2 regions of the Thermanaerosceptrum fracticalcis genome follow, and region 2 is predicted to be linked to the other one. Evidence: riboswitches for the same ligand, from Rfam matches in the RefSeq annotation. Region 2 holds a riboswitch; the other holds the start of a gene.

Region 1 (4,211 bases), 1.1 Mb from region 2:
GGCCCTCCATGACCATCCGCGAAATTTGCGGAACGAACAACTGGAAGCCCTCCAAAAAAACCAGGGCATCATCGGCATTAACTTTTATCCCGAATTTTTGGGGAGGGAAATGGTAACCGCGGAAACTGTTATTGAACATATTGAATATGCCGCCGGTGTTGCCGGAGTCGACCATGTAGGGCTGGGTTCTGATTTTGACGGCATAGAGACAACACCTGCCGGTCTGGAGGATGTGAGCAAAATGCCCCTGCTTACCGAACTCCTTTTACAAAGGGGATGGAAAGAAGAGGAAGTGAGAAAGGTCTTAGGAGGTAATTATATTCGTGTACTCCAGCAAGTCTTGCCCCCTGCTCAAAGTTGATCTGCACGTACACACAACTGCTTCTGACGGGGCTTACAGGCCCAGTGAAGTGATAAGACTCGCCAGGGAAAAGGAAATAGAGTATATAGCTATTACCGATCATGATACTACAGAGGGACTGGCGGAAGCCCTCAGGGAAGGCGATGTGCAGAAGATCAAAGTGTTCCCCGGTGTAGAAATCAGCACCGTCTATGAGGAAGAAGAGATTCATATTCTGGGGTATTTCATTAATACGACCAATAAAGCATTACAGTTAACCTTAAGAAAATTGACCGAGGCCAGGCACAATCGTGCCCGGGCCATGGTGAAAAAACTGCAAGAACTGGGATACAACGTAGCCCTGGAAGAAGTTTTAGCCAGGGCAGGACCGGGTGCGGTGGGCCGGCCTCATATCGCCCTGGTCCTCATGGAAAAGGGCTATTTTACAAGGGTGGAAGAAGTTTTTGCCCAGCTCCTTAACCCGGGCTGCCCGGCCTATGTTCCACGCTTTAAGATCTCTCCCTACAAAGCCGTTGCCTTAATCAAAGGAGCTGAGGGTGTACCGGTTTTAGCCCATCCCGGTGAAAATTTCCCCGCCGGGTTACTGACGGAACTAATAGAAACAGGGCTGTCCGGAATCGAAGTCTATCATCCCCATCACCCACCCCATTTAGAAAAATTTTATTATGAACTTGCTCTGCAGTACGGGCTGCTGGTTACCGGCGGTTCAGACTTTCACGGGCACGATCCTGAAGAACTTAATGGATTTGGCTCTGTGCTGCTGCCTTCCTCCTTTATAACAAGGCTTTTGACAGCACAAAGAAGCAAGGACGGGAATCTTGACCGGTAAGTAAATTGTGTGTTAATATAAATGGGTAAAATTCCATATTAATCACAGGTGCATCGCTTAAAAGAGAAGACCGGTGTGAATCCGGCGCGGTCCCGCCGCTGTAATCGGTAACAAATCTCACATACAGCCACTTATGCTTCATCATAGGGAAGGCGTGAGAGGAGAATGACCCGAGAGCCAGAAGACCTGCCTGGTGATTGTAATCAGACCCCGGTGTAGGGTCTATGGTTACCTTTGGATTAAGAAGCAGGGTGCAGTCCTTTGGTATAACCAGAGGACTTTTTCTATTTCTACTACTCAACTTCCATCTTTTTTATCCCCTCCGGGGGAACTTTTAAAAATTACGTCACCGGACGTTTTCATAAATTGGGAAAGACTAGGAATATCCCCTTGGGAATATAATACTAGAAAGTGCATGTTTTCCAAGGGGGATACGACAATGGTCAATGAGCAGGAATTCATCCGCTTAAAAAACCGTATTAAGGAACTTGAGAACCAGGTGGAACATTTAAGAATCAGCCGCAGGGTTTTAATGAATCTGATTGAAAAAATCGAAAAAGAAAAAAGAACGATTCTTAGCCAGTTGGAAAAAGAAAATAAAAGGCTGCAGCATAATAATCAGCGTTATGCCCAGTGGTTGATGAAAAAGAACCGCAAAATTGTAGAGTTGGAAGCCATTTTTAAGAATGGTACCACACATATGATTTCGGAGGAGTTATGGGAAAAGGACACCTAATTCTGGTCACGGGTGCTGCCCGCAGCGGTAAGAGTTCTTACGCCGAATACCTGGCTAATTTGGCTTCCGAAGAGGTAGCTTACCTGGCTACAGCCCAAGCCCTGGATGAGGAAATGGAGGAACGTATTAGACTACATACGGAAAGACGTTCTCATACCTGGCAAACTTTTGAAGAACCTTTTAATCCGGGGAAAGTTATTTTAAACCATTACCGGGAATACAAGGTATGGCTCCTGGATTGTATCACGCTCCTGGTGGCCAATCATTTGCTTTCTAAAGTCCAACCTCAGGATGCTGTATTTATTTCCACTGAAATAGAAGAGTTTATAACCAGGGAAATAGAAAATTTAATCAACGTTGTCCATACTACGGATATCACCCTGATCGCTGTTACCAATGAAGTAGGCTGGGGGCTGGTTCCCCCGGATCCTCTCAGCAGGGCCTACAGAGATATTGTAGGAAGAGCTAACCAGAAACTGGCTCAGGCCGCAGATGATGTATATTTAGTAACAGTAGGTATACCCATGAAACTCAAATCAGCAGCAAACGGAAGTGGGTCGTAAATGCAGGAGAAGAAACTAAGGCCGGGTTTTACCACAGGCAGTGCAGCCACGGCGGCTGCCCTTGCCGCTGCTTTGACGGCTTTAAACGGCATGGAATATGAGAAGGTTACCATTACCACGCCCCTTGGTACACCCCTCCATATACCGGTACAATTTAAGGGTGTAGCGGATGGGCTTGTGACTTACAGTGTCATCAAAGACGGTGGGGACGATCCCGATGTCACCAATGGCTGCGAGATTCAAGCTGCGGTGGCTTTAACAACGGATGAGAGAATCACGATAAAAGGCGGGAAAGGCGTAGGTATTGTGACCAAGCCCGGCCTTTCCACCCCTGTGGGAGAACCGGCCATCAATCCTGTGCCGCGGCAGATGATTATAGATTCTGTAAAAAAATGTTTGCCGCCTGACAAGGGGGCCATCATTACCATTAGTGTACCTTTGGGTGAAAGTATTGCGAAAAAAACATTAAACAGCCACCTGGGAATTATCGGTGGCATCTCCATCCTGGGAACCACAGGTATCGTATATCCCATGTCTGAAGAAGCTTATAAAACTTCCTTAACTCCCCAGCTCGACGTGATTAAAGCCTTAGGTTATGAAACCCTGGTCTTGACGCCTGGACGAATTGGACAAAGGTGCGCTGAACAGTTTGGTTTTTCTGGGGAGTACATTTGCCTCACTAGCAATTATCTTGGCTACATGCTGGAACAAGCAGTGGAGAAAGGATTCCGAAAGCTCATACTTGCCGGACACCCCGGAAAATTAGTAAAACTGGCGGCGGGAGTTTTTCATACCCACAACCGCATGGGAGACGGGCGCCTGGAAGCCATGGCTGCCGCCGCTGCCGTCTTAGATGCTCCGGCAGCGCTGGTTAAAGATATTTTTTACAGCTTGACCACCGAGGCCGCCATACAGTTAATCGATCAGTGGGAAAAAAGAAATGAATTCTGGACGCTCCTGGCCCACAGAGCAATTGAAAAAGTTGGGAAATATCTTTTCCAGGAAGCATCCGTATCTCTTATCTTTTTTAATTACCAGGGACAGGTGCTGGGCTCAGCGGACCCCGGCAACCTGATAGGAGGATTATTAAATGAATAGTCGCTTACATGTGGTTGGCACTGGTTCCGGTTACCCGGACTATACTTTGCCCCTGGGCTTGAAGATTATCAAAAAATGTCAGGTTTTAGTGGGTGGTCAACGCTTTATACATAACTTTGCCGAAGCCCATCATGAGATATTTTATGTGAAAAATAATTTGCCTGATGTTGTGGCGTATTTGAAAAGTATTTATAAAGAAAAAGAAACATGTGTCCTGGTTTCCGGTGATCCGGGTTTTTATAGTTTTTTGGGGTATCTCCGTCAACATTTTGCTGCCGGAGAACTAAACGTGATACCCGGAATCAGTTCTATCTCCCTGGCCTTTGCCAAACTTGCCGAATCGTGGCACGATGCCCGTTTAATCAGTCTCCATGGCCGTTCCCTGGATGCTTTATCCTGCCTGACCCCCGGCCAGAAAATCGCTATTTTAACGGACAATAAAAACACGCCTTCTCTAGTGGCCCAAAAACTATCCACCGTTTTGGGGAATGACTGCCGGGTTACGGTATGTGAGGCTCTGGGTACGCCCCAGGAACGGTTAACCACCACCACCTTAGACAAAGTGTGTGATTCCGATTCTGTGAGCTTGCTGGTGATTTCTCATGTTTAAGCAATTAGTACCGG
Region 2 (4,211 bases):
ACTCTAAAAGAAGCTGCCATATTTCTTGCCTTATTTCCGGGTCCAGACCTGCCGTGGGTTCGTCAAGGACCAACAGTTCCGGCTGGTGCATGAGGGCCCTGGCCAGAAGCAGCCTCCTTTTCATGCCTCCGGAAAAATTTTCTACTTGCCGGTTTGAAATTTTCCAATCCCGTAAATGCCAGTACTTCTCGGATTTTACGGTCCCTTTCCTCTCCCGGGATATGAAAAAGGCGGCCGTGAAACTCCAGGTTTTCCCAGGCTGTTAATTCACCTTCCAGGTTATTATGTTGAGGGATAAGTCCTATTTTGCTCTTAATGCTGTAAAGATCCCGGGAAAAAATCTGGCCAAAGAGCCTGATTTCACCCCCTGTGGGCTTGAGCAAGCCGCATACCATCCGGATTAGCGTGGTTTTCCCTGCCCCGTTAGGACCCAAAAGCCCCAAAAAATCCCCCGCTTCTACCTTCAGCTTTACGGCATCCACTGCAGTAAAGTTGCCAAATTTTTTTGTGCAGTTAATTATTTCTAGCACAGGCATGTTTTCAGCTCCCTTATCTGGCCAGTCCTTTAATAAAAATGCGGGGCAGTCCTTGTTGATCCCAGCATACCTCCACTTCCACCCCGTAAAGGCGCCGCAAATTCTCCGGGTTAATAACCTCCCGGGGGGAACCCATAGCCATAATCTTCCCCTGTTCCATCAACACAACCTTCTCCGCATAGCGGGCGGCCTGAGCCACATCATGAAGGACGGCGACAACAGTAAGTCCTTCTTCCTTGTTCAGTTCCCGCACTAATTCCAACAATTCCAGCTGGTGGGCAATATCCAGGTATGTGGTAGGTTCATCCAGAAGAATTATTTCAGGTTTTTGGGCCAAAGCCATAGCCAGAAAAACCCGCTGTCTTTCCCCTCCTGAAAGTTCTCCCATCCTGCGCAGAGCAAATTGCTGGACCTTTGTCCTGGCCATGGCCCAGGCAATAATCTTCAGGTCTTCCTGGGTATTGCCCCGCCACCATTTCTGGTGGGGGTAGCGCCCGTAACTCACCATATCCTTGACCAAAATATCGGGAGGGGCCACGGCCCCCTGGACCAGAATAGCCAGGCGTCTGGCTAAAGCTTTAGTATCCATGCTGGTGATTTTTTCCTTGCGGTAAAAGACACTGCCCCCATCAGGCTTCAGGTTGCGGGAAAGAAGCTTCAAAAGGGTTGACTTGCCGGAGCCGTTGGGACCCAAAACAGCCATAAAATCCCCTTCATTAATCTCTAAAGACATTTTTTTTAGAACTTCCTTTTTTTTATAAGCAAATTTCACCCCATCAACATTTAAAAGGGCCATCAGCTTTCCCTCCTTAAGAGATAGAGAAAAAAGGGCGCCCCCAGAAAAGCCATAATGATGCCCACGGGCAGTTCTACAGGAGCAAAGGCCAGCCTAGCCACCGTATCGCTGATGGTGACCACCCCTGTTCCCAAAAGGGCCGCTGCCGGCAGAAGAAACTTATGGTCCCCGCCGATCAAAAGCCTGGCTGCATGGGGCACAATCAAGCCGACAAAACCTAAAAGCCCCACCACACTGACAGCACTGGCCGCAAGCAGAGCCGCCACTGCTGTTAATCCGATCCGGACAGCTTCTACTTTCAGACCCAGGCCCCGGGCAATTTCATCCCCCAGGCGCAGAATATTCAATTTTTGTGCACCGTAAAAAGCGATTAAAACCCCTAGCAGGGTATAAGGTAAAATAACCTTGAAGTGGGGCCAGCTGCGGGCGGAAAGACCGCCAGCCATCCACATCAGGGCCCCATGGACCCGGTCGCTGTAAAAAATCATCAGGGCGGAAATAAAGGAACCCAAAAAAGCAGAAACCGCCACCCCGGCCAGGATCACCCGCATAGGCTGAATATCCCCGCCCTTCCAGGCCAGAATGTAAATCAGACACGCTGCCCCCATGGCCCCCAAAAAAGCCACAGGCACCAGCAAGTGAGTATTGTGGGGAAAAACAATGAGGATAATAATGCCGGCTAAACCTGCCCCTGAAGAAATACCGATGATACCAGGATCAGCCAGGGGATTGCGCATCACACACTGGAGGATAGTGCCAGCCAGGGAGAGATTAATGCCCACCAGGGCTCCCACCAGGGTGCGGGGCAGACGAATATTGCGCATCACATGGGCCCAGGGTTCCTGGCTTTCCTCGGTAAAACTTTGCCAGATCTGCCCCAGGCTTATTTCCATAGCCCCTTTACTTAAACTGAAAAGAATACCCCCTACAGCCATCAAGAAAAACACAACCAAAATAAAAAACCGCCATACCCTTAAATCCTTTAACTGTCTAAACAGCTTTTGCCCACCAACTAACATGGACCTAATTCCTGCCCTTCTAACTGGATTTCGCTCCCCTAAAAAAAGGGCCTCAATAATCTAAAAAATATATTGAGGCTGAACTAAAGAAAATTAGTGGAGGGTGTATCAAGAGGGGGCTTTCCTACGGCTATGCCAAGGCCGGGGGGGCTGCACTTCCCTAAAAGCCTTGACAGATGGCCCAAGGTCCACCCCTATCAAAAAGAGACAAGCTCTTTTTTGTAAAAAAGAATGCCCTTTGACGGGCACCAGAGAGTAGAATGTTTGACCGGAAAACAAAAATTAAAGCCTCTTAGCAACGCTAAGAGGCTTCCCCATCAATAAGCAACAGCAAACATGCAGGCTGACATTCTTCCCCTGTCCCCCACAAACTACGTTTAAGGCAGGTCTCCTGACTTGCGGTTCATCCTCCTTACTGCCTTCCCGGGTATGACCAGTGGCATAAAAGTAAATCGTCACCGCTTACAGTGGTGGGTCCGTGCCGGATTCACACCGGCTTCCCTATTCTCCCTTGCTACAGGGCACCTTAAACTGACCATATTCAATTTATTAAGCTAATTACAAGCTAATTATATCTCCCTTTTTTCCATTTGTCAAAACAGATTAATCATTATGCACAAAAACAGGAAACTGGGAAACAACCCTCCCCGCTTTTCTCTCCTGGTGACCCGCCCGGGACTCGAACCCGGTACCCACTGATTAAGAGTCAGTAGCTCTACCAATTAAGCTAGCGAGTCATGGCTAGGGCGAAAGGATTTGACACCCCAATTTATTATTTAATTTAATCATAGCATGTGCTTTGTAAAATAAATTACCCATGACAAAAAGTTATCATCATCTAAACAGCAATAACTCCTTATTTTTTTGCATGAAAATTTCCTTGTTTCGTTATACTACGAGTTAATCTAAAATATGCTAAAATGAAAGTTGCGACAATCTAAAAAAAGTTCAGGTGATGGTCCTTCCTATGCTCACCGATGCGCAAATCAAAGAAGTAACTGTTTTGGAAACAACCTACAGCAAAGGTCTCAAATATTACCAGGACGGCAGCGTGTTGTCCCTTCATTACGACCGCAAGAACAACAGCTTTTTAGCCGTAGTGCGAGGCACCTATAAATATTATGTGAATGTAACGTTCAACAGCAGAAACCAGCTGGACGACTATGCCTGCCAGTGTGAGGCCTTCTTCAGCTACGATGGGGCCTGCAAACATATCGTGGCCGTCATGAAAGCCATTCAGGCCGACTGGCATAAATATTTCGGTACTTTCCAGCCATATGAAACCAAAGGGCCCCAGACAGCGCCAAAACTTCCCCAGGGTGTCCAATCTTTCCTGGATTTTTTCAGCAATAGAACATCTTCTTCCCTTGAGGAGCAAAACACCGTAACGGCCATCCTGAAACCGGAATTTAATTTTTTTTTTGTACCAGGACGGTTCCAAAGTGAGCTGGCTGGAATTTACCGTCGGCAGCGGTAAAATGTACACCGTAAAAGACTTGAAAAAATTCCTGGGAACTTTAGCCAAATCGGAAGAATTTACTTTCGGAAAAAACTTCAGCCTAAAACCTGGTGAGACAAAATTTGATCCTAAATCTGCCGCTCTGCTCCAATTCATCCAAACCATCGAAAGGGACGAAAAGCAACTTCTCAGTGGTCCGGGAACAACCCTTACGCCTATTACCTCAGCCAGTCTCTTTCCATTGACGGAAGAAAGCTGAGACTAAATAATACCAACTTGCTTAAATTCTTCGACCTGATGGGTGAAGACTCCTTCGTTATCAATATCAACAAAACCCTTGCCGATGTAACCAGAATCGTTAGTACCTTCCCTGGAGAAAATCGGTTCCGTCAGCCTGGCTC

The links. Region 2 has a riboswitch for cobalamin ahead of BR63_RS10450 (FecCD family ABC transporter permease). Riboswitches for the same ligand answer to the same signal wherever they lie in the genome.
Region 1: another riboswitch for cobalamin. It lies ahead of BR63_RS04785 (hypothetical protein); the one in region 2 lies ahead of BR63_RS10450 (FecCD family ABC transporter permease).

What each region holds. Positions count from the first base shown of each region.
Region 1 is NZ_CP045798.1:906,047-910,257, reverse strand. Features, by position in the region: gene BR63_RS04795 (dipeptidase) at 1-361, shown strand, start outside; gene BR63_RS04790 (PHP domain-containing protein) at 324-1,190, shown strand; cobalamin riboswitch at 1,220-1,398, shown strand; gene BR63_RS04785 (hypothetical protein) at 1,630-1,926, shown strand; gene cobU (bifunctional adenosylcobinamide kinase/adenosylcobinamide-phosphate guanylyltransferase) at 1,908-2,489, shown strand; gene cbiD (cobalt-precorrin-5B (C(1))-methyltransferase CbiD) at 2,490-3,587, shown strand; gene cbiE (precorrin-6y C5,15-methyltransferase (decarboxylating) subunit CbiE) at 3,580-4,197, shown strand; gene cbiT (precorrin-6Y C5,15-methyltransferase (decarboxylating) subunit CbiT) at 4,190-4,211, shown strand, end outside.
Region 2 is NZ_CP045798.1:2,036,685-2,040,895, forward strand. Features, by position in the region: gene BR63_RS10435 (AAA family ATPase) at 1-124, opposite strand, end outside; partial or broken gene BR63_RS10440 (ABC transporter ATP-binding protein) at 110-536, opposite strand; partial or broken gene BR63_RS10445 (ABC transporter ATP-binding protein) at 550-1,266, opposite strand; gene BR63_RS10450 (FecCD family ABC transporter permease) at 1,332-2,351, opposite strand; cobalamin riboswitch at 2,716-2,895, opposite strand; tRNA gene BR63_RS10455 (tRNA-Lys) at 3,013-3,088, opposite strand; gene BR63_RS19365 (SWIM zinc finger family protein) at 3,319-3,828, shown strand; gene BR63_RS19370 (hypothetical protein) at 3,794-4,069, shown strand; partial or broken gene BR63_RS10460 (DEAD/DEAH box helicase) at 4,178-4,211, shown strand, end outside.